DNA from 3 places in the Peribacillus sp. NPDC101481 genome. Region 2 is predicted to be linked to each of the others. Evidence: riboswitches for the same ligand, from Rfam matches in the RefSeq annotation. Region 2 holds a riboswitch; each other region holds the start of a gene.
What was found. Region 2 has a riboswitch for S-adenosylmethionine ahead of ACIROD_RS12450 (methionine ABC transporter ATP-binding protein). Riboswitches for the same ligand answer to the same signal wherever they lie in the genome.
Positions count from the first base shown of each region.

Region 1: linked by a shared signal. The riboswitch ahead of ACIROD_RS21560 (5-methyltetrahydropteroyltriglutamate--homocysteine S-methyltransferase) and the one ahead of ACIROD_RS12450 (methionine ABC transporter ATP-binding protein) in region 2 are both predicted to bind S-adenosylmethionine.
Region 3: linked by a shared signal. The riboswitch ahead of ACIROD_RS22795 (sugar ABC transporter substrate-binding protein) and the one ahead of ACIROD_RS12450 (methionine ABC transporter ATP-binding protein) in region 2 are both predicted to bind S-adenosylmethionine.

Region 1 covers NZ_JBIWNJ010000003.1:577,040-585,140, reverse strand. The annotation lists gene ACIROD_RS21585 (glycerol-3-phosphate dehydrogenase/oxidase) at 92-1,744, opposite strand; gene glpK (glycerol kinase GlpK) at 2,235-3,725, opposite strand; gene ACIROD_RS21575 (MIP/aquaporin family protein) at 3,748-4,572, opposite strand; gene ACIROD_RS21570 (glycerol-3-phosphate responsive antiterminator) at 4,799-5,341, opposite strand; gene ACIROD_RS21565 (hypothetical protein) at 5,513-5,932, opposite strand; SAM riboswitch class I at 6,087-6,188, shown strand; gene ACIROD_RS21560 (5-methyltetrahydropteroyltriglutamate--homocysteine S-methyltransferase) at 6,272-7,375, shown strand; gene ACIROD_RS21555 (LysR family transcriptional regulator) at 7,429-8,101, opposite strand, start outside.
Region 2 covers NZ_JBIWNJ010000002.1:512,449-520,549, reverse strand. The annotation lists gene ACIROD_RS12485 (YheC/YheD family endospore coat-associated protein) at 1-1,057, shown strand, start outside; gene ACIROD_RS12480 (YheC/YheD family endospore coat-associated protein) at 1,074-2,144, shown strand; gene ACIROD_RS12475 (YheC/YheD family endospore coat-associated protein) at 2,148-3,515, shown strand; gene ACIROD_RS12470 (YheC/YheD family endospore coat-associated protein) at 3,512-4,708, shown strand; gene ACIROD_RS12465 (YheE family protein) at 4,772-4,975, shown strand; gene ACIROD_RS12460 (hypothetical protein) at 5,061-5,249, shown strand; gene ACIROD_RS12455 (MBL fold metallo-hydrolase) at 5,306-6,130, opposite strand; SAM riboswitch class I at 6,412-6,516, shown strand; gene ACIROD_RS12450 (methionine ABC transporter ATP-binding protein) at 6,585-7,601, shown strand; gene ACIROD_RS12445 (methionine ABC transporter permease) at 7,588-8,101, shown strand, end outside.
Region 3 covers NZ_JBIWNJ010000004.1:240,523-248,623, reverse strand. The annotation lists gene ACIROD_RS22800 (GTPase domain-containing protein) at 419-3,160, shown strand; SAM riboswitch class I at 3,256-3,361, shown strand; gene ACIROD_RS22795 (sugar ABC transporter substrate-binding protein) at 3,477-4,589, shown strand; gene ACIROD_RS22790 (sugar ABC transporter ATP-binding protein) at 4,647-6,149, shown strand; gene ACIROD_RS22785 (ABC transporter permease) at 6,151-7,155, shown strand; gene ACIROD_RS22780 (nitroreductase family protein) at 7,328-7,951, opposite strand; gene ACIROD_RS22775 (winged helix-turn-helix transcriptional regulator) at 8,077-8,101, shown strand, end outside.

The sequences.
Region 1 (8,101 bases), on a different contig from region 2:
GGCTGGCCGCTAGGACCATGAGAGAAAGAAGAAAAGGGCTAATGAAAAAAACGCCAGCGATTCCGCCGGCGTCATGTTTTTTGCATATTGGTCAAGATACTTTAATCGCACCCAATATTTCCTGTTCCAATTGATTGGTTCTTTCCATTTTTGTTGATTCCGTCCATCCAAAATAACCAGCCATATAATCGATCACTGCATGTTTATGAGTTTGGACTAAATCGATATCGAATAACAGTGTCCCCGTCCTGCGGAAAAAGAAATCCACTGGAGTTGCGGCCATTTCATGATCTAGTGCGTATTTCAGCTGTACGAACAATTTCTTTGGAAGGCCGCTGTTCGCTCCTCCGTCTCCTTCGTTTTTGGCGATATCGAATAACACAGGTGCGTTGGACCCGTACATGGCCAATATCGCTTCGGAATCCTTTACAGCGAGTCCTGAGTCTACTCCCATTTGAATATGTTGCTTGATATAATCGGAGAAGTTGCTTGATCCCCCGACATCCCCTCCGGAAATCGGCATGCCTTTAGTGCTGCTGGCTGGGTAAGTTTTATTGGATTGCTCGGCAAGCTTCCCTGCCAAAAGGTCGACCGTCGTTTTTGCCATTTTACGATAACCGGTCAATTTTCCTCCCGCAATCGTGATAAGGCCAGAATCGGACTCCCATATTTCATCTTTCCTTGATATCTCTGAAGGATCTTTTCCTTCTTCAAGAATCAACGGCCTTACCCCAGCCCAGCTAGATTCGATATCATCATCCGTAATGTTCACTTCCGGAAACATATAATGTATGGACTTTAATAGATAGGCACGGTCTTCGGAAGTAACGGTAGGCACAGCAGGATCACCATCATAAAAAGTGTCCGTAGTCCCTACATAAGCTTTACCGGCTCTCGGGATGGCAAAAATCATCCGGCCATCAGGCGTATCAAAATAAAGCGCCTGCTTCAACGGGAACTTCGATTGGTCGATGACCACATGAACACCCTTGGATAACTTCAGCGTTTTCCCTTGTTTTGATTGGTCCTTCTCACGAATGGAATCCACCCACGGTCCCGCTGCATTAATGACTTTGTCTGCGTATATTTCATAAGCATCACCTGAAAGTAAATCGGCAACTTGGACGCCGTTCACCTTACCATTTTCATATAACAATTTTTCTACTTTTGTATAATTTATCGGTGTTGCTCCTTTATCGACAGCCGCCTTCATGACTTCAATCGTAAGACGTGCATCATCTGTCCGATATTCAACATAATAGCCTCCGCCCTTCAGTCCCGCTTTCTTAACGAGGGGCTCCCTTTTTAGTGTTTCATCCGCAGAAAGCATTTTCCTGCGTTCAGCTTTTTTAACCCCAGCAAGGAAATCATATACCCGAAGTCCAATGGAGGTACTGAATTTCCCGAAGGTGCCACCTTTGTGCATCGGTAACAGCATCCATTCCGGCGTGGTCACATGCGGTCCATTTTCATAAACGATTTCTCGCTCTTTACCAACCTCGGCAACCATTTTTATTTCAAATTGCTTCAAATACCGCAATCCGCCATGAACAAGCTTTGTCGAGCGGCTTGAAGTACCTGCAGCAAAATCCTGCATTTCAACCAAAGCCACTTTCATCCCACGGGTCGTTGCATCCAGGGCGATCCCTGCACCGGTAATTCCCCCACCAATGACAACCACATCAAATTTCTCTTTTTTCAGAGTTTCGACCGTTTCTTCCCGATATATATTTGAAAACCTCATGCCTGACTCCTCCTTTAAGTATTGCATTCTATTGTTTTTTGTATGAATTGGCGCTGTTCACTCGTGAATTCTGCACTTTTACTCATGAATTCGCGCGGTTTACTCGTGAATTCACACGATTTACTCGTGAATTCGCGCTTTACTCCTGAATTCACACGATTTACTCGTGAATTCTGCACTTTTACTCGTGAATTCGCGCTTTACTCGTGAATTCACACGTTTTACTCGTGAATTTTGCACTTTCACTCGTGAATTCACACGTTTTACTCGTGAATTCGGTCAATATATTCAATTGATTCATTTGTTCGCATAGTTTATATAGATATTAATATCCCTAATCTGCCATTAAAAACAAAAAAAGAGACCATAAATGCACATTATCGAATTAACGATAACGCATTCATGGTCTCTCCTGTTCTCCGGCCGAGTTATTAACTTGATTTCATTATAGCATACTCCATCTCATTTGAGAAAGAATACATCTTGTTTTTTATTTAAACGCCATAGCGGCATGTACAGCTTTTTTCCAGCCTTCATATAATTTTCCACTATCTTGCTCTTCCATGGATGGTTTAAAGGTTTTATCTACCGCCCATTGCTGGGAGATTTCTTCTTGATCCTTCCAATACCCGACAGCAAGGCCAGCTAAGTATGCAGCACCTAATGCTGTAGTTTCGTTTATGGTAGGCCTCTCGACGGGCACACGTAATAAGTCGCTTTGGAATTGCATCAAGAAGTCATTCTTGACTGCCCCGCCATCCACTCTTAATGTCTGCAGCTCGATTCCTGAATCCGCCTCCATTGCATCAAGGACATCCTTCGTTTGATACACAAGTGATTCAAGTGTGGCACGAATGAAATGCTCTTTAGATGTGCCGCGCGTCAAACCAAAAACGGCTCCCCGCACTTCGCTGTCCCAATATGGAGTTCCAAGTCCTACAAAAGCCGGTACCACATATACTCCATCCGTACTTTCCACCCGTTTTGCATAGGCTTCGCTGTCCTTGGCATCATGCAGCATCCGCAGTCCATCGCGCAGCCATTGGATGGCGGAGCCAGCTACGAATATACTGCCTTCAAGTGCATATTCGACCTTCCCATTCAATCCCCAAGCAAGGGTCGTCAATAGTCCGTGTTCGGAGCTGACAGCCTTGGCTCCTGTATTCATGAGCATGAAACAGCCTGTTCCATACGTATTTTTAGCCATTCCTTCATTAAAGCAGGCTTGGCCGAATAATGCTGCCTGCTGATCACCGGCTGCCCCTGCAATCGGAATCGATTGGCCGAAGAAATGATATTCGATCGTACGTGCATATTCCTCAGAGGAAGGCCTCACTTCCGGCAGCATCGACTTTGGAACAGTCAATATCTCGAGCAGTTCTTCATCCCATTTCAGTTCATGGATATTGTACATCAATGTCCGGGATGCATTGGAATAGTCCGTTACATGAGCCTTGCCTCCTGATAGCTTCCAGATCAGCCAAGTATCGATGGTACCGAATAACAGCTTTCCTTCATCCGCCTTTTGTCGTGCCCCTTCTACATTATCAAGGATCCATTTCACTTTCGTTCCGGAAAAATAGGCATCTATCAACAATCCCGTTTTATCCCGGAATAGATCATTAAGTCCCTTTTCCTTCAAATCATCACAGATTTCACTTGTTTGCCTGGACTGCCATACAATCGCATTATAAACAGGGTTACCTGTTTCCTTATCCCAAACGACTGACGTTTCACGCTGATTAGTAATCCCGATACCGGCAATTTGCTCTGGCTTTACACCGGATTCAGATAGTACACCGGCAATCACCGCCAAGATCGATCCCCAAATCTCATTGGCGTTATGCTCGACCCAGCCTGGTTTAGGGAAATGCTGCGTGAATTCCTTTTGGGAGGAATGGACGATTTCCCCCTTTTCGTTAAATAAAATCGCCCGCGAACTAGTTGTTCCCTGATCTAATGATAAAATGTATTTTTCCATTGTGTATGCCCCTCCTTTTAATTTAACTGGCGATATTTCTGCTTTCCAATTCATGTGACTGTTTTTTACCAAAAGCATAGGCTAATATCAATAGTACCAGGCTTGCACCCAAAACAGACCAAAATCCTGCTGTTATTTCCCCCATAAAGAATGCTTTATAACAAACGGCACCAAGTGAACCCCCTACAATCGGTCCAATGACCGGAATCCATGAATAGCCCCAATTGGAATTGCCTTTACCGGGTATCGGCAGCAAAAAGTGAGCGATGCGCGGCCCCAGATCGCGGGCCGGGTTAATGGCGTATCCTGTCGTTCCGCCAAGAGACATCCCAATCACGACAATCAATAACCCGACTGCAAATGGGTTTAGGCCCTCTGTAAAATCATTGGCACCTATAAATAATAATCCAAGAACAAGGATGAAAGTTCCAATCATCTCACTTAATAGATTTGAACATGTGTGCGGGATCGCAGGTGAAGTCGCGAACACACCAAGCTTCGCTCCTGGATCATCCGTAGCTTTCCAGTGTGGCAAATAGTGCAGGAATACTAGAGTCGCGCCCAGGATTGCGCCAATCATTTGGGCAACGATGTAACCGGGCACATCACTCCAAGGAAATTCTCCAATAATGGCAAAACCTACTGTGACCGCCGGGTTTAAATGTGCCCCGCTTATGGACCCTACTGCAAAAACCCCCATGGTAACGGCCAACCCCCACGCAATCGTGACAACAATCCATCCGGCATCCTTTGCATAGGAACCCTTTAAGGATGAACCAGCCCCAATACCTGCTCCGAATACAACTAATATCATCGTGCCTAACACTTCTCCCCAAAATGGAGTCATGATAAAACCCCTCCCCTGTTAAATTATTAAACCTTGCCAACAAATAAAAGGAGATCCACAGCAGAACTATCTTCATAAATAAATTATGAATAGATCTGTTGTGAATCTCCTAGTCTCCGTCACATATATTAACTTGTACTGTAAAATATACTAGGTTATGAAAACGCTGTCAATATTTTGTGAAAAATTAATCTATTTTTCTGTAATTTTTTTCAATTTTCCCCTATTAGACGATATCCCATAATTCAGTTTTGGATGTGGTGATCGACGAAGCTCCAGCATCAAGGGCATTCAGGACTTCATCCGAAGTACGTATGAGGCCGCCTGCAAAAATCGGTGTCTGCAATCGTTCCTTCACTTCTTTTATCATCCATGGCATGGCGCCCGGCAATACTTCGATATAATCCGGCTTGGTTTTCTGCACCAGCTTATAACTTTTCTCAAGCGCATGTGAGTCTATTAAAAAGATTCGCTGGATGGCAATGACCCCCTTTTGCTTCGCCTTCAATATAACGCTTGATTTAGTCGAAATCAGCCCATAGGGATTATATTCCTGACAAATGAATTCTGTCGCGTACTCATCACTTCTTATGCCATGGATCAAATCGACATGATAAATCATTTTCTTATTATGTTGTTTTGCCATCATACTTACATTTTTCAATTGTGATATATGCAAATCAAGAAACACACCTATTTCATAGGAACTTTCTAGAAATCTTTCAAAATCCTTCATGCTTGCTGAAGCAGGCAAAATCTTTTGATCCATCATTATCCTCCTCATTCCCAGAAAAACTCAAAACTTCAAGTTATTTAGTATATTTTAAAGAGCTTGATTTATCAATCACATTTTTTTCATGACAATCTCACAATAACACTAACATACCTGGCACTCCCTTTATAGATTGCGGATAAGGTTGTATGTAAAATATCCCTTAACTCATAAAGAAAGTTTCATTATCAATGCACCTTCGACAAGTTCATACGATTTAATTGTGCCCACCGGAATTTTTCTCACGATGTTCCAAGCATTAACATTCATTTTGATCGTTCTTTTTTCAAATTCAAAAAATGGCGGTCTGTTAAATATCCTTTGGTTGATGAAATTCCTGTCAACTGGTTCCATTTCCACTAATTCAAATGAAATCGTTCTTTTTTCCACATGAACCGGTTTTAATGTAATCCGGAAAGCTACGTTACTCTTAAACATCATTTTTTTCACTTCCATCGTTCCGGAAAGCACAATATGCTTTGGCGTAATCTCGACTTTAATATCCTGACAAGATGATTTCATTTTTATGATTCTCTCTATCATAGCTTCAGTTACCGTTATCGGTATGCCACTTTTGAATGGACTCATCCTTGCATTCCCTCCCCACTCAAAGCATATGCCGGATTCCCTGATGCCGTTAACATTTCAGTCCGATTAATAAACGGTATATTCGAAATATTCAACCTCCAGCGCTTGACCTTTATAAAAACTACCTGTATAGTCATAGTTAATTTAATAGACACTCTTATCCAGAGAGGTGGAGGGACTGGCCCTTTGATGCCTCAGCAACAGACTATTCATGTACTGTGCTAATTCCAGAAGTTTAAAAACTTGAAGATAAGAAGAGTATATAGCTTTGTTGCCAACACCTCTTCTTATTTTTTAAGAAGAGGTTTTTTATTTTTAAAAGGAAAGAAGGAATGCAACATGTCAATCACATTAACGAAAGCACCATTCAGGGCCGATCACGTCGGAAGTTTATTAAGACCGGAACGTTTACATATTGCCAGAAAGCAATTTAGGGAGGGTACCCTTTCAGCAGAGCGGCTTCGTGAAATTGAAACCGAAGAAATCAATCGGATTGTCGATAAACAAATTGAAGTTGGATTGGAGGCTGTTACGGACGGTGAGTTCAGACGAACATGGTGGCACTTCGACTTCCTCGAGCATTTAAATGGCATCGAGGGATATGTTACTGAAAAAGGTCTCACATTCGATGGTGTGGAAACAGAGAGATATAACGTTCGCAATACCGGGAAGGTTTCATTCAATCCTGAACATCCCTTCATTCGTGATTTCATTGAATTGAACAAAATCGTGAACGGACGTGCCGTTGCCAAGCAAACGATTCCCAGTCCGAATCAATTATTTGCTGCAGGCATTCATAATGAAGACATCTACCCTGATATCGAAGACTATGCAAATGATATCATCAAGGCCTATCAGCATGCTTTGAAAGCCTTTTATGAAGCAGGTGTGCGTTATCTTCAATTGGATGATGTATATATTGCCAGACTTTCAGCTCCAGATTTCCAGTTCAAAGACGGAAAATATACAAGGGAACAATTAATTGATCTAGCACTTCGCGTAATTAATGGAGCATTGGAAGGAAAACCAGAAGACCTTATCGTCACTACCCATCTATGTCGCGGAAACTACCAGTCGACATGGGCGTTTGAAGGAAGCTATGCCCGTATCGCCCCAACTTTATTGGCAAAGGAAAAAGTAGATGGATTCTTCTTGGAATATGATGATCAACGCTCAGGGGATTTCAAACCATTGGAATACATTCCAAATGGCGGTGCACAGGTTGTACTGGGGGTCGTCACTTCAAAAAATGGGGAAATCGAAGACAAGGAAGCTGTTAAGGCACGCATTAAAGAAGCCTCGCACTTCGTTGCTCTCGAACAATTATGCTTAAGCCCTCAATGCGGCTTCGCCTCCACCCATCACGGCAACAAACTGACCGAAGAACAGCAATGGGAAAAGCTGAAATTCGTCGTTGATGTAGCAAAAGAAGTATGGGAATGATTCATCTTTAAATGTAACGTAAAAGCTAGGCATTAGGCAGGCCTAGCTTTTCTTCAAAACAGCTCAAAAAAATGTTTTGCCGTTTTGGAAAGATAACGATCTTCTCTAAAAACCAAAGCTATATTCGATTGAATTGAAGAATCGATAATATCCAACACTTTCACTCCTTTTATGATATGAGGTGAAACAGCTGATTTCGGAACAATACTCGCCCCAACTCCAGCTGAAACCAGAGAGAGCAGAACATTTACATCATGGCATTCGCATAAAATATTTGGCTGTATTTCCCGCTTTTTAAATTCCTCGATAATTTCTTCGTAAATCCCTTGTCCTTTTTCCCTATGCACTAAAAGCAATGGGATATTTTCAATATCCTTTAAATGAACCCTACTCTTTGAAGTGAAACTGTCCCAAACCTCAGGTACAACAAAAACATTCGGCACTTGTCCTATGTTCAAAATGGAAAGACCCTTCATCTCGACAGGTAAATGAACAATGGCAAGTTCAATATCCTGATTCTCCAAATAATTACTTATTTCATATGGATCTCCTGCGAAAATTTTAAAGGAAACGGAAGGATATTTTTTCTTAAAATCATTAATTTTATCAGGTAAATAAGACATATAGGCAAGTACGGAACCTACTGAAAGGGTACCTTTAATTCCCTCACCCGTTTCCTTCACTTCGAGCAAAGAGTCCTCGAAATATTGCAGCATATTCTTAGCC
Region 2 (8,101 bases):
ACTCATGAACCAGACTCCCTTGCAAGACGGGACATTCGGTGAGATGGAAAAATTTTATCAGGAAATGAAATCATTTTGTAATCAGCAGGGAATCCCCTTCTATTTAGTAAAATTGCAGTCTCTTCAAGAAGGAGTTGTGAAAGGCTACCTGCCTGGGCAAGATGGCTGGCAAACCTTGCCCCTCCCCATTCCTGATGTATTTTATAACCGGATACATTCGCGCAAACTTGAGGAATCGCATTCTTTCAAGCTGTTTAAAACTGAACTGGAGGAACGGTCGATACCGATGTTCAATGGAAGGTTCCTCTCCAAACATGATGTACATGAACTGCTAATCTTAGATGATGAGCTGTTGCCAAATTTGCCGGAGACGATATTTTTTAACGAAATGGAATCTTTCTTGAGGTTTATAGAAAAGCATTCGGTAATCTACTTTAAACCCGCATCAGGCAGCCAAGGCAGGAACATATGCAGATTAACGCAAGTAGCTGGAAAATGGAAAATCGAGCAATCCGGAAATCTCCAGGATGTGCATTTTGCTGATACGGATGAAAAGTTGTACGAAACCTTAAAAAGGTTTTCCAGAAAACAATCCTTCATTCTTCAAAAAGGGATTTCCCTATTCGAAACCGATCAGAGAAAAGTTGATTTCCGCATACTTCTTCACCGGAACGAACTGCTTGAATGGAAAGTTTCTTCAATGGTTGCCCGGATTGGGGACCCTGGCACTATCGTTTCCAATCTTGCACAAGGCGGCTTGATGAAAAATGGCCCGGATTTTCTAAAGGAAGCATTTGACCTTCAGAACGCCAGCCGCATATATCAAAAGCTCGTTCGGCTGGCTAAAAACACTGCCCAGGCCTTGGTCGAAAACCATGACGATTCATTCGGGGAGCTAGGGATCGATTTAGCACTGGATACCGATACCCATCCATGGATCATCGAAGTGAATTCAAAGCCTTCGAAAAAATTTCAAGGCAACTATGAAACCTTTCGTCCATCAGTAAAATCCATCATAGATTTCATGCTTGCCCTTAACCGCGAAAACCATCAATAAAAGGAGTTGCTAGCACGTGTTAATAGGATTAATGGCCGCGTCGGATACACATGAAAACAACTACTTCACCGAAATAGCCAAAACCGCAAAATCATTTAATATGAAAGTTTGTAAATTCTCACCGGAAAATATTGATATGGATCAGAAAAAAGTCCGCGGCGAGCGTTTTGATGACGAGAATGAAACTTGGATCGCCGCATCTTTTGATATACCTGATTTTGTTTATGATCGCTGTTTTCACGGATTAGTCCGGGAGTCAACGGAAACGCGGCACAAAATCGATTGGTTAAAAGATAACTCGTATTTCTTGGGGCTTGGCCTTCCTGGTAAGTGGGAAGTGTATCAAATCCTAAAAAACCATCCACACCTACAGGCATTTTTTCCAGAGACCGTACAAGTGACGACACCTGAAGATATTACCGGTCATTTGGAACGCCTGGATAAAATCATCATCAAACCTGAATTCGGTGCAGGCGGTACAGGGATTTATCTGCTTTCAAAAAACGAGGACGGCACCTTGGTATCCATGACGAAAAAGGGCACCAAATATGACCGCCAATTCCCCTCCAAATCTCAGCTTAACAAATGGCTGCAGCATTTATTAAATCGATACCGTTACCTCTGCCAGCCATATTTGGAGCTTTGCAACCAAAATAACGAGCCATTCGATTTACGGATTTTACTTCAAAAAAACGAGAAGAATCAATGGATGGAACGTGGCCGCGGAATTCGTACGGGACAAAAGGACGGAATCACCTCAAATCTTGCCACAGGCGGGGAAGCCATTTCATTGGATAATTTCATCAAAAGAAACCCGGAAACGATTTCGATTGCCGTCGAACAAAAGATTCAGCATATCCTTCGCACCCTGCCGGCTGAAGCCGAAGCTGTCTTTGAAAGGTTATTCGAGTTGGGGATCGATATAGGCATCGATAAAAAAGGCCAAATATGGATAATGGACATTAACTCGAAGCCCGGAAGGAAAATCATTCAGGCACTACAGCCGGAGACCATGAAAGATATTCATCGCGCACCGTTTCAATATAGCCAGTATTTAGCCGAACATCTTCAGAAAGCAGGTGAATAGATAGTGAGAAAGACTTATCCTGCCGAAATTGCCACTATCCCCGGCAATGTTCTCTACTACCCTTCAGAGCTTGGAGATTTGGCAGAGATTGAATTAATTTATTTCGGACGACATTCATGTCCTGCCACCGTCAAACAAAACCCGGCCGTCAATCAATCAATCGTCCTTTCGGAAAGTCTTGCGGAATCTCTAATATTCGATCATACCGATATTCCCCTTCATTTATTCATATACGGCAAGAGCATTCATATCGGACCGCTGGTCGGAATCTTTTCATCAGGCTTCACCGGCATTTCAAACAAACCATTGGGCGAGAGATCGGATTTTTTCGCAAAGCTCCTTTCGCTTAGCAGGACCACAGGCTGTATCCCCTTTGTATTTGGGGAGAATGTAATCAATTGGGATGAGGAGACAATCAAAGGTTATGTGTTTGATAACGATGACTGGCACATTAATGAATTTCCTTTTCCTAATGTCATCTATGACCGGCTCCCAAATCGGTTGACGGAAAACCGCGATGGACCTAAAGAAGTGAAGCAGAAATTTCAAAAAGAATATACCATTCCATGGTATAATCCTGGTTTTTTCAATAAATGGGAGGTAAATGAAAGGTTATGCGCAGATGAGCGGGCACTGCCATATTTGCCGGAAACGTATCCATTTCAATCCATGTCCGTGGTGGAAACCCTTCTTTCCCATTACCGGCAAGTTTATATAAAGCCCATTCACGGCAGCCTCGGCCTAGGGATTCATCAAATTCTTTATGATAAGCATGAGAATGTTTACTATTGCCGCTATACAAATGAAGCAAAAGAAAATAAACTGCAAAAGTTTTCCACACTGGAATCCATCGTTAAACATATTTTTCACGACCGGCCGCTTGAGAATCTTATCGTGCAGCAGGGCATCCCATTAATTCGATCTGAAAAACGTCCAGTGGATTTCCGGGTCCATACGAATAAGGACAGTAATGGAAAATGGCAGGTAACCGCGATCGCCGCAAAAATCGCCGGTGCCGGCAGCGTCACGACCCATATTAAAAGCGGGGGTGTGATCAAAACGGTTGCCGAACTGTTTGGAGATGACGATGAGGCCAAAGAAGTCGAACGAAAGCTATCGGAAGCCGCGCTGATTTTAAGTGACAGTATAGAAAAGAACTTGGACGGCATCGTTGCAGAAATAGGATTTGATTTTGGATTGGATAAAAAAGGGCAGGTTTGGATGTTTGAAGCCAATTCCAAACCGGGACGTTCCATCTTCTCCCATCCAAAACTCAAGGATTTCGAATTGCTGACCAGAAAGCTTAGCCTTGATTACGCCATTTATCTTACGGAACAGACGATTACGAAATCAATCAGTGTGCCGCGATGAACATTTTTTACGATATCCCCACTGAAAATTGGTACCACAATCAAGAAAATGCGGAACTTTTCGCCGGCTCTGCCGAAGAGGTAATCAGCTATAATAAGGATCATACGAATCAACCCCTAATTCCTATCACCATATTTCCAGGTAACCGGATGCTTGCCGTCGGCATACTGACTGTTTCCAATCCCAAAAAGGAATCAGGTTTGGGTGGAAACCTGACCCTTTTTCGGGACCTATCACTATATTTATTGAAACATGGAATATTGGCGTATGTATTCACAGAAAAGGCCCTTCATTCCGAATCGATGAGAGGGTATGTTTTTTCCTCCATTTCAAACAAGTGGATCGAATGTAAAGTGCCCTTCCCTGACATCGTCTATAACCGAATCCCCTCTAGGAGCTATGAGGCGTCAGGAGAATTCCAACAGCTCATCGGATATTTTAAAGAATCTCGAATGAATCTTTTCAACCCCTGTTTCATAGATAAATATGTGATGTTCGAAGCATTGATGGAAGAAGGATCCCTCACCAATCACCTTCCGCCCACCATGGTCTTGCGAAACAGCGGCTGCCTTGATGCTTTCCTGGAGACCTACAGGCATATATACCTTAAACCTTGCAAAGGAAGCCAAGGTAAAGGCATTTATACCATTATCAGAAATGATGATGATACACTATTGTTCAATAGCTTAAAGCATAGTGAGTCCTTCCCGGATTTCGCGTCATTCTGGGAAACAAAAAAAAGGGATTTATTAAAAAGGAGCTACCTTGCTCAACAGGCGATCATTCCAAAAAAACTTTTTGGACACCGTTATGATTACCGGATTCTGGTCCATTATGAAAAAGGTTTTTATAAAGTGACCGGCAAAGCGGTAAGGATGTCACAAACTCAGGAAATCACTACCCACACTCCCCAAGGGGGTAAGATCTTTCCTTATCAAGACCTGCAATCAAGAAGCCTGAATCGAGAATTAGCGAAAATCGCCCAAAAAAGCGGTGAGATACTTTCAAAAAAAATCGGATTTCTCGGAGAGTTTTCCATGGATATAGGGGAAGACGAATCAGGATCGCTCTTCATATACGAGGTGAACTCAAAGCCCATGCAATTCGATGAGGAGGAAATTGAAACAAACAGGCTTTTGCATTTAAAAAATCTTTTTATTGAATTAACTTTTCCCAGCCTGACAATTAAATAGCACCTCCAGCTGCCGTTTTCCATTATAATTAAATGAGAAACTGTATATATGGAGGTAATACATATGATTACTCATTTTCAATGGACACCACTGCATAAGAATCTGCCAGGATGGAAAATTTCCTTTTATTTCAACAAGCAGGCAATCCAAGCCTTGTATCATAAAGATGGATCCATCGAGTGGACAGCCAATCCGCCTTCCGAAACAGATGAAGCCAAACTTAAAAGCATGATACATGATTTAATGATCTTCCATGTATATGAATGAACCGCCTTTACATTCATGAAATCCCTAAACAGAATAAAAAAAACTCCTTTGCCTAAACTAAAGAAAAGGCTAGGAGGGATTTATTTTGGATAAAGAAAAAATGACATTTTTGAAGGATACCGAATATGATGGCAAGGACTCCGTTTACCTTGATATCGACCGTATCATCAATGAAGGTATGGCGGGCGGAAATGTGTATGAAGTCGCTAACCTTCAGAACATCGAAGAAGCACATGATTTTTATGATGAAACAGATCCCAATATCAATAAATGAATTATGTGGGCTCTCCTATGGAGAGCTCTCCTTTATATCAGTCAGACCGTTAACATTCAAATTGTTCGATTCTCCCTGGCACTCAAAATATTTTCGTTTAATATCGATGTAATGATATGCTCTGAATCCCATTCATGCCCAGATATCTCGATAAGAGGATAGCGATTCGGTAAAACGACCTGCTGGATTTCATGAACGGTCAGCCCTTGAGAATGCAGGCGTAAAATTTCACCTTGGAGGTTTTCCAAATAATCCAACTTTTTCCTGAACATTTCCTTTCCATCAGGGACATGCCCAGCATGGCAGCAAAACACTTCCCCGAAGTCATATTGAAGTAATCTTTTTATGGAATCAATGATGACCGGGATAGACTCTTCCCGTAAGACAAGCTTTGTCTTTGGTGTTACGAAAAGGTCTCCTGAAAAGAGCACTCCATTACTGTTATTCAAATACACCATATGGTCCTTCGCATGGCCGGGGGTAAAAATCGGCTCCCACGTTTGGGTGCGTGAATGAATGGCCTCCCCTAGCGGCTCAGCTTTAAAGGCGTCTCTCTTTCCCCAGAAAATTTTGCGATATTCAGGATATACAGCATCCCTTGCACAAACCTCAACCGACATCGGGTGAATGAAAAGCGGGACCTTTTTATGTTCCTGTATCCAGGCAGCGCCCCCCGTATGGTCTTCATGATAGTGAGTCAAGGCCACTGAGTCGAAGTCTGCGGACTCATAGAACGGAATAAGCTCTTTCAATAAAATTTCTGCTCCAGTATCTATCAATAGGCCATCCGTTAAAAAAACATTAACACTCATTCCCGCCTTGTTCCCGCCAGGAGTCCCGTGCACACAAACCACATCATTTATCGTCTTAATCTCTCTCATTCAATTTCCTCCCCATCATTGTACAAAAATAGTTTCATCTTCCTTTTTTTAACTTTACTATAATAAATGTAGTACCACTTTACCTTTTTGACAAGGAAATACTGGAATAATTAACCTGGATGAAAATGCTGGATTCTTGTATAATAGCCCTTTTTTAACGGACCTTACAAGACTTTAATAATAAAAATCACCCCAAAAACTTCAGAAACGATTGACATTGTCGGATTTTACAAATAATATAGATTATATTAAAAAACTTGAAATATTCTAAAATAATAATTTACTTATCAAGAGTGACGGAGGGATCAGGCCCTGTGATGTCCGGCAACCGCCCTTAGGGAACGGTGCCACTTCCTGCAGAATGATTGCATTCTGAAAGATAAGACGAGATATAATTTCGCTGCCTCTTTCTGAATGATAGGGGCAGTTTTTTAATGTTTAAGGGGGAAAGCTCATGATTGAAATCCGTTCAGTCCGAAAGGAATACGTCTCGAAGAAAAACCGAGTTATCGGAGTGGATAACGTATCCTTAACCATTCAAACTGGCGAAGTGTATGGAATTGTCGGCTACAGTGGAGCTGGAAAAAGCTCATTACTCCGCTGCTTGAATTTGCTTGAACGTCCGACAAGTGGAAATATCATCATCGACGGCATTGATTTAACCTCTTTATCAAGTAAAGAGCTTCGTAAACAACGTCAAAAAATCGGAATGATATTCCAACACTTTTCACTGGTCAGTTCAAAAACCGTTTATGAAAATGTCGCTTTCGCCTTAAAGGCCGCGCATCGATCGAAGGATGCAATCAGGTTACGTGTATTGGAATTGTTGGAAATCGTAGGGCTCAGCGATAAGAAAGATGTCTATCCGGCGCAGCTTAGCGGTGGACAGAAGCAACGGGTAGGCATAGCCCGTGCCTTAGCAAATGACCCCACTGTACTATTATGTGATGAAGCGACTTCAGCACTTGATCCAACAACTACAAAAGCGATTTTACAATTATTGAAAAAGATAAGCAGTAAGCTTGGCATCACCATCGTGTTGATTACACATGAAATGGAAGTGGTCAAAGAACTATGCCACCGTGTCGCCGTCATGCAGGACGGCCGTGTAATTGAAGAAGGTCCCGTTTATGAAATATTTTCACAGCCCAAGCAGGAGTTAACGAAGCAATTCATTAGCAGTGTTCTGGATTTCGCACTCCCTCCGCACTTGATTGAAGAAAGTAAAGGTACGATCATTCAAATTCAATTCGAAGGGCAAACCGCTGGTGAGTCGATCCTTTCGGATACTCTCCAATCCCATTCAGTAAAGGGTAATATTTTACACGGTAAAATTGAGTATATCCAGGATGTCCCTTTAGGCATTTTAATCATCGAGTTAATAGGCGATGCCGCTCAAATTCATTCGGCATTGCAATATATAAAAAATCGTTCCAGTTCTGTGGAGGTGTTAAAACATGTCACTGCTTGATTCCATCGTCAATATTTTACCTGATCTTAATAAAGCCTTTCTTGAAACGATTTATATGGTCGGCGTTTCCCTTGCAGTAGCCCTGCTGATCGGTTTACCGCTTGGAGTATTGCTGTTTACCACAACAAGGAATTTATTTTTTGAAAATAGTATCGTGAATCGCTCTCTAGGATTCGCAGTCAATATTGTCCGTTCAATCCCTTTCATCATTCTCTTGGTCGCCCTCCTTCCTTTAACGGATCTTCTAACTGGATCGACGATAGGGCCGAGAGCGGCTTCTGTTTCCCTGTCGGTGTCCGCAATACCTTTTTTTGCAAGAATCGTTGAAACGGCATTACGTGAAATAGACAGAGGAGTGATTGAAGCTGCAATTGCCGTAGGAGCCACTCCATGGATGATCATTAAGGATGTACTTCTACCAGAGGCAAAACCGGGTATAATTCAAGGACTGACATTAACGACCATTTCGCTTATCGGTTACTCAGCAATGGCAGGGACAA
Region 3 (8,101 bases), on a different contig from region 2:
GAGCTTATCAGAGAGCAGTTACCTTTTATGAATGAGGGTACTGCTTTTTTATATGGAAGAGGCAGGGTGAGTTTGCTTTTTACCGTTTATAGGTAAGTTGAAGGGTGGGCTTCTGGTAATTTAGAGGGATAAAGAATGGTTCGCTCACCTCTAGAAAAAACATATTTTCTCGAATATGGAAATGACATCTCTGTATCGGTTTATTAAAAACATTACAGTTCCAGTTGTTTCTGTTTTAAAATTGTAAGAGTGGTGACATGTTGTTACCATATTGTTTTGCTAAAATAACATTTTAAGGTTTTGTAAATGATTTTTTAACTAAAGGAACCTATAGATTGAATGTTAGGTCTACTAGAAGGCTTATAGAATCAGTGATTATCCTTTAATTGAAAATATGAAATATATCGGGGGAATAAAGATGGACGAACGTCTGATCGGAAAAAAATATTATGAAACGATGATTGAGGATACAAGGAAGCACCCCATTCAAGCTTTGGGTGAAATGTTTCTCGTAGAACAAAAAAAGGAAAGAGCGGATTTAACCGCAATTCGATTTGCTCAAGGAGAAGTATATTTTCAGCATCATGACTATGAGGCAGCCATTTTTAAATGGGAAAACATAGAAGGGGAACTTGGTTCATGGGCGAAGAAAAACATCGCTGATGCTTATTTTGAACTGGAAATGTATTCAACCGCAGAGGATATCTATAAATCCGTCGATACGGATGAAGCGGTCTTGAAAACAGAGGTTCTTTTGCAACTGTTTTCCCTGTACATAGTGGAATCGAGAAATGACCTGGCTTCCAATGTCGTGAAAGAAGCAGTCGAGTTCCAACCGGACTACCCGAATGTCACGGAAATTGCACGTGCCTTTTTTGAAGAACAAAAGGATTGGAACAGTGCGGTGGTATTAGCGGCGAATGAAAGTATCCGTACAGAATCAATGGGCTGGTTCGATGTGCTGAAAACGTATATCCAGCAAGGTGTTGCCCAATCGATGGATCCGGATTATTTTTCAACTGTCCTTGGTTCGCTATACACACTCGACCAGGAACGTTTCGAAAAGGTGACGGTTGCCCTTTGGAAAAACTATAAATATACGGATTCTTATTTCGAATGGCTGAGAGTGATTAATAACTTGATAGATACCATCGAATTGAACCATGCGGATGTATGGGATGAGCTTTCCGTCTATTACAGGGATGCATATGCAGGTCTGTTAGAAGGAACGCACCTAATCAAGGAATTAAGTCCTGTCGTGCCAAGGTTGCTGGAAAACTGGCTCAAAATCGCAGACGGGGAGCTCTCGCTGTTTGCGGCGGCATCCGCGTTGTCCTGGAATGAAATCTTCCCGGATACGATCAATGCGTTGGTCATTCAGGACGCAGAGAGCCTGCTTTCGAAATCGCCTAAATTGGGTGGCGGACTGGAAGCGGGAGAGAAACTGTTCAATTCCATTATCCAGTGGGCTGAAGATAATGATTTAAAGGTTGGCAATAAGCTTAAATGGATGGTAGACGGGCTTAAGGATACCCGGAATTTCAATCTTCTTCTTGCTGGAAGTACAGGAAATGGCAAGACATCCTTTATTCAGTCAATCGTTGGTGAGAGCATTGCCGCTGAAGATCATTCGTCACTAGTCAGTGTCAAAGATGGGGATGATTTGGAAATCCTTGAAATTACCGATACAGATAGCAAAGTTGTCGAGGAGCTAACTGATTTGGATGAAACACGCCGCCAGCGCGGGACTATTGTCGATGTGACCATCATCAGTGACTACTTAAGGAATAATCATCTTCGATTATTGGATACTCCTGGGTTCAATGGGGAAAAAAGCGTGGAATCCGATTTCCAGGGCTATTTACATGGCAGTGATGGATTGATGTTCGTTCTTGACGCCCGGGCGCCTTTCACCGGCAGCGAACGGGATCTGTTATTGGAAATTCAAATGATGGCTCCGAAACTGCCGATTCATTTCTTATTAAATAAAATGGATACGATATACAGTGATCAGGTCGCAGTCCGGATGGAAGACGAAACATGGGATAAAGTGAATGCCTATTTCCCGAATGCGAAAGTATTCGCTTTCTCTAAACATTATGACAGCCGGCAGCAATTGAAGGACCTTTCAGCTTTCCTTCAATCGAATTATCAAGATGAAAATTGGAAGGAAAGAAGATCTGAAAAAATCCTGGCATTCATTCGTAAAACTTTATCTTATCTGTTAGAAAAACGGGCAGCCAATGAGCGGAAATGCGAGCATTCCATCTCTTGGAATGAACAGATGGAAGTCAAGCTGAATGGGGCTGTCAACCAATTGGCTGATTTGGAAAAAGAGAAAAGTGAAAATATCATAAGGTCGTATCGTTCGCTTAAGGACGAAGTGAAAAATCAGCTTTATTCAAAAATTCCTGAATTACTGAGGGATTGCTCTAAATCGTTAACGGAAAGCAGTGATTTCAGTCAGGTCCATGTACAGTTAAATCAGGAAATGAATGAGCGGATTCAAAACTTCATTTCTGACAAGATCATGCCTCAATATTACCGTTCTCTTCAAGACTGGATTGCCAGTTCCCAAATGGAGTTCTCACAAAGCCAGCAGTTTATGGATGAGATGAGTGCCGGTTTCAATGAATTATACAAAGAAGAACGGATTACGCTTGCAGGCGACTTCAGAGTATTGGATGACTGGCGCCGTGATGCCGACAGGATGACAAGCAGCATCCGCATCGAAAACGTCAATATCCTTTTGCGCAGGACTCCATCTCAATTACTGCTTAAAGGGGCAGGGAAGCTGTTTGGGGCGATACCGCAAAATAAAGCCAATATGTACAATCGTTATAAGAAATACCTGGAAAGTGAAGATTACCTGGATGTTGCGGAAATGATCACGGAGCGTTTCCTTACCCAATTTGGATTGTTTGAAAAATCTTTGGATCGTGACATCTCCCTTTTCTATCGCGGTTCATTTGCATTACTTCAAAAAACGATAGAGCAAACGCAGACTGAAATAAAAGACTACCAGGCTGCATTGGAGCATATGAAACAAAATCCGGAAGTTTACCGTGACCCTATCACTTTGTTCGAAGTGAAATTAAGGCAGTTGGAGCGGCTTGAAAAGATTGAGAAAAAGCGTCTAGCCCAGCTTCAAAGAAAATAAAAAATAACGGGGAACATTTCAAATATTCAAAAATCTATTGACTTTACGACTATATCCCTATAAAGTGATAATTACGAAAACGTAACACGATATATCTCTTATCAAGAGTGGCGGAGGGACTGGCCCTAAGATGCCCAGCAACCGTTCCATTAGGAATTGGTGCTAAATCCTGCAAAACAGAAATGTTTTGACAGATAAGAGAGGGACAAGTCTGCAAAACAGCCGATTAAACCTCTCTATATTAGAGAGGTTTTTATTTTGGGATTTACACCAACTTAACTGATAAGACTAATAAGAAAAAATGGAGGGAAACAAGATGAAAAGGTCTATTAAAGGTATATTCATTTCAGCCATCGCTTCCGCTTTGCTTTTAACGGGGTGCTCTACAGGTCAGAGTTCCACAGAGTCGAAGAAAGAAGAAAAAGTATCATTTGAAAATGTTCCGGAAAGATTCGCTGATGGAGATGGAGCCAGAATCAAAGTGATCCGTAAAATTGGCGGTGATGATCATACGGCCCAATACCTGGCGGGGGCGAAGGAAGAAGGAGAAGCACTGGGGTTTCAAGTGGATACTTACACAGCCAATGGTGATACGGCTAAATTCCATGATGCGATAGCGCAGGCTTTGGAGGAAGATTATGACGGCTATATCATTTCACATGGTGATGATGCAGCAACTGTGAATGACGTTCAAAAGTTGGTTGATGCAGGTAAAAGCGTTGTCACATTCGATTCAATAAGCGATCTATCTAAAATAGAAGGCGTGACATTAACTTCACAAGATGATGAAGCGTTGGCAACACTGGCTTTTGATAAGCTGATAAAAGAACAGAAAGGTAAAGCGGCAATTGCATACCTTTGGGTGGACGGTTTTCCTCCAATGGTAAGAAGAAATGCAGTCTATCAGGAAAAATTAAAAGAAAATCCTGGAATCAAAGAAGTCGAAAGATTCGGAGTGGCATCTGCTGATACATCGGTTCAGACACAAAATGCTGTAGCCGCAATGCTGAATAAATACCCTAAAGGTAAATTGGATGCCATTTTCGCAACATGGGATGCCTTTGCTATCGGTGCAGCCCGGGCGATTAAAGAGGCGGGCCGCGATGAAGTGAAGATATATGGAATAGATGTCTCGAATGCAGATCTCCAGGAAATCCAATCGGCTGATAGCTCATGGTCCTACACGGCAGCAGTAGATCCCAAGTTGATCGGTGCAGTGAATATGAGGATATTGGCTAAAAAATTAGCGGGCGAAGAAACGCCGCAAACCTATGACTTGAAGGCTTCACTTATTTCACAAAAGCAAATCCAAGCGTCTAAAGAAGCGGTGAACATGGCAAATCTGTCTGGTATTGTCGATGGCTGGGGTGTATCGACGGAATTTGAAGAAGATTGGATGAAGGTTTTGAAAGATCATTATAAAAATTAAAAAGAGACACTCTCTTTCAAGTAGAAGGGAGTGTCTGTTCAATAAGGGGGAATGGACATGGGCACGCAACTAGAAATGAAGAAGATTTCGATTGAATTTCCGGGGGTGAAGGCGCTGAGTGATGTTGATTTTTCCGTAAAATCGGGGACAGCCCACGCATTGGTCGGTGCAAACGGAGCAGGGAAATCGACGTTAATGAAAGTTTTATCGGGAGCCCATGTTCATTATTCAGGTGACATTTATATTGATGGGGTGAAGAGGGATATCCGCTCACCAAAAGCGGCTCAAGAACAAGGCATTCAAATTGTTTATCAGGAAGTGGATACCGCCCTCATCCCTTATTTAACGGTTGGGGAAAATGTAATGTTGAATGATATGGTCCAAAACATGGGAAAAAAACAGATGGTCCAATGGAAAGAGCTGCATAACCAAGCGGCTTCTATTCTTGAAGATATGAAAATTCGTGTCCCTTCGAAAAAGCTGGTAAGAGACCTTACCTTGGCTGAAAAACAGATGGTCCTGATAGCAAGAGCCGTTTCGACAGAATGCAAATTCCTGATTCTCGACGAGCCAACTGCTCCGTTAAGTCAAACGGAGACTACAGAACTTTTTCGAATTGTAAATGAATTAAAGCAAAAAGGCGTGGGAATCATTTTCATTTCACATCGTCTGCCCGAAATTTTTGAAATCTGTGAGGAAATTACAATCATGAGGAATGGGGAGCGTGTCACAAGTCGAAAGAAGGAAGATATAACCCGTACCGAAGTCGTAGAGAACATGCTTGGAAAAACCATGGATGAACAGTTTCCTGAAGTGAATGCTTCGATTGGCGACGTTATTCTGGAAGTGAACGGATTGTCAGATGCAGAGAAAGTTAAAAATGTCAGTTTGAATATTAAAGCAGGCGAGATAATCGGCTTGGCAGGGTTGGTCGGGGCTGGGAAAACGGAGCTGTGTAAAACCCTTTTCGGCCATACGTCCATCACAGCGGGGGAAGTCATCCTGAATGGTCGAAAGCTTTCCTTGAAATCACCACACGAAGCAGTAAAAAGCGGTCTGGCACTTGTACCTGAGGAACGCAGGAAAGAAGGGGTCCTTGTTCAGGAATCAGTCTCGGCGAACTTGACGGCAGCCAGTCTTGGCAAATTCTCCAAGACATTCAGCTTCGTGAATCGCAAGGCGGAAAAGGAAAGAGCGAAGGAAATGATCGCAAGCCTCGGCATTAAAACTCCTTCAGGGGAAGTGAATGTCGAAAACCTTTCAGGTGGCAATCAGCAAAAAGTTGCCATCGGGAAATGGCTTATGGCCGATGCGGATGTATACATATTCGATGAACCAACGAAAGGGGTCGATGTTGGAGCCAAGAAGGATATATTCGAATTGATTGCAGAGCTTGCAAGGAATGGGAAGGCGATCATTTATGCATCATCCGAGCTTTCCGAAATCATTGGCATTACCAACCGGACATATGTGTTATATGACGGGAGCACTGTCATCGAATTAGAAACAAGTAAAACGAATGAAGAAGAACTACTATTCTATTCAACAGGAGGAAAATAGAATGAGCATACCCAATCCTGTTACACAGACAGCGAAAGTGAAGAAAAAGGTGGAACTATTCGACTTTTTCTATAAATACGGCACAATATTGACGATTATCATTCTGATTGGAATTTTTGCCGTGTCCAATCCATCTTTCATTCAAACTACGAATCTGGTCAACATCCTGCGTTCCATTTCAATCGTGACCATCATTGCGATCGGCATTACGATATCCCTGACCGTGGATGGCTTCGACCTTTCCGTCGGCTCCGTCGCATCATTGGCCAATGCCATCGTCATCTCGATGTTTGTCTGGTTTTCACAGGATACATTAATTGCCATATTAGCTGCGATCGGTGCCTCACTTGTCGTAGGCGCCTTGAATTCATTCATGATCGTTAAATTGAGAATTCCCGACATGCTGATGACTTTGGCTACCATGTTCATTATCCAGGGAATTGCCCTTACCTATACAAAAGGGGCCACGGTTTCGCAAAATATGGTCATGCCAGACGGGACGTTCGCAACAGGACTGATCAGCCCGTTTTTCGCCAAAATTGGCCAGGTACCGTGGATAATCCTGATCATGGCCGTCATTGTGATAGCGACCCATATCTTTTTGACTTATACGAAGCACGGTCGTTATATGTACATTATTGGGGGAAATAAGGAAGCGGCGAGACTTTCCGGGATATCGGTCAATAAATACAAAATCCTTGCCTATCTGCTTTCGGCTCTATTTGCTGCAATCGGGGGGATTGTCCTTGCTTCAAGGGTCATGACATCGGAAATCAATTCAGGGTCACCCTATTTAATGGATGCCGTCGCGGCTGCCTTCATTGGTTCCTCCGTTTTAGGAGCGGGAAAACCGAATGCCTTTGGAACCTTTGTCGGAGCAGTCCTGATCGGAATCCTACAAAATGGGCTGATCATGATGTCCGTTCCGTATTATGCGATGGATATCGTCAAAGGAACAGTGCTGGCCCTTGCTCTCGCTGTAACTTATTACAAACAAAAACACTAAAATGAATCCGTTACGTTTATATGACTATATGATAAGTCTGCATGTGGATGAAATGTGAGACTGTAACTCGTGGTGAGTTTTAACTATAAGATGATAGGGGAAGAGGGTTCTTTTTAACCCTCTTTCCACACTAATCTCCAATATTCAAATTTTTAAAAAGTAAAAACACTCACTATATTTTGTTTTTATAAATGACTTTGTTCACATCGTGTCTTACTGTTTTGTGACCTTCTTTAATTCCTTTCCCCATGGCGATAAGCATAACATCTAAATACCTATCAGAAATTTTTAAAGCTGACTTTAATTGTTCGGAATCATACCCGGACATTGTAATGGTTTCAAGACCTGCCTCGTTCGCCAATAAAACTAACGACATTGACGCCAGGCTTGCGTCTCTTATTAATTCAACCTTTAAATCCTCTTTTGATTTATTTAGATAATAATTGATTGCCGCGTTTGTTAGATAATCTCTTACTGATGCGTCAAAATAACCTTTTTGAAACTCATCCTCATGTATCATTATGATATTTTCTTTTTCAAATGCTTGATAATCACCTAGTATAACAATCAGTACTGAGGCCTCAATTACCTGTTGCTGATTAAAAGCAATGGGCAGTAACAAATTCTTTAAATATGGTTCATCTATAACCAGGTATCGTGTTGCTTGAATATTGTTTCCGTTAGGCGATTTACTGGCTCCTTCAATAAATGTCGCCAACGTTTCGGGACTAATTTTATAATCGGGATCGTACTGCCTTACGGAACGTCTTTTTTCTATAATCTCCCTTACACTCATCGTGTTCACTCCCAATGTTATATTTGCTTCATAATCAGAGTATAATGGACCCATGATGTAGAAGAAAATAACGCACAATAAAGTGGCATAGCCACCTTTATGTGCCTATTCAGGAGGAATGAGGAATGAAGAGTTTAAATACTGGAATAA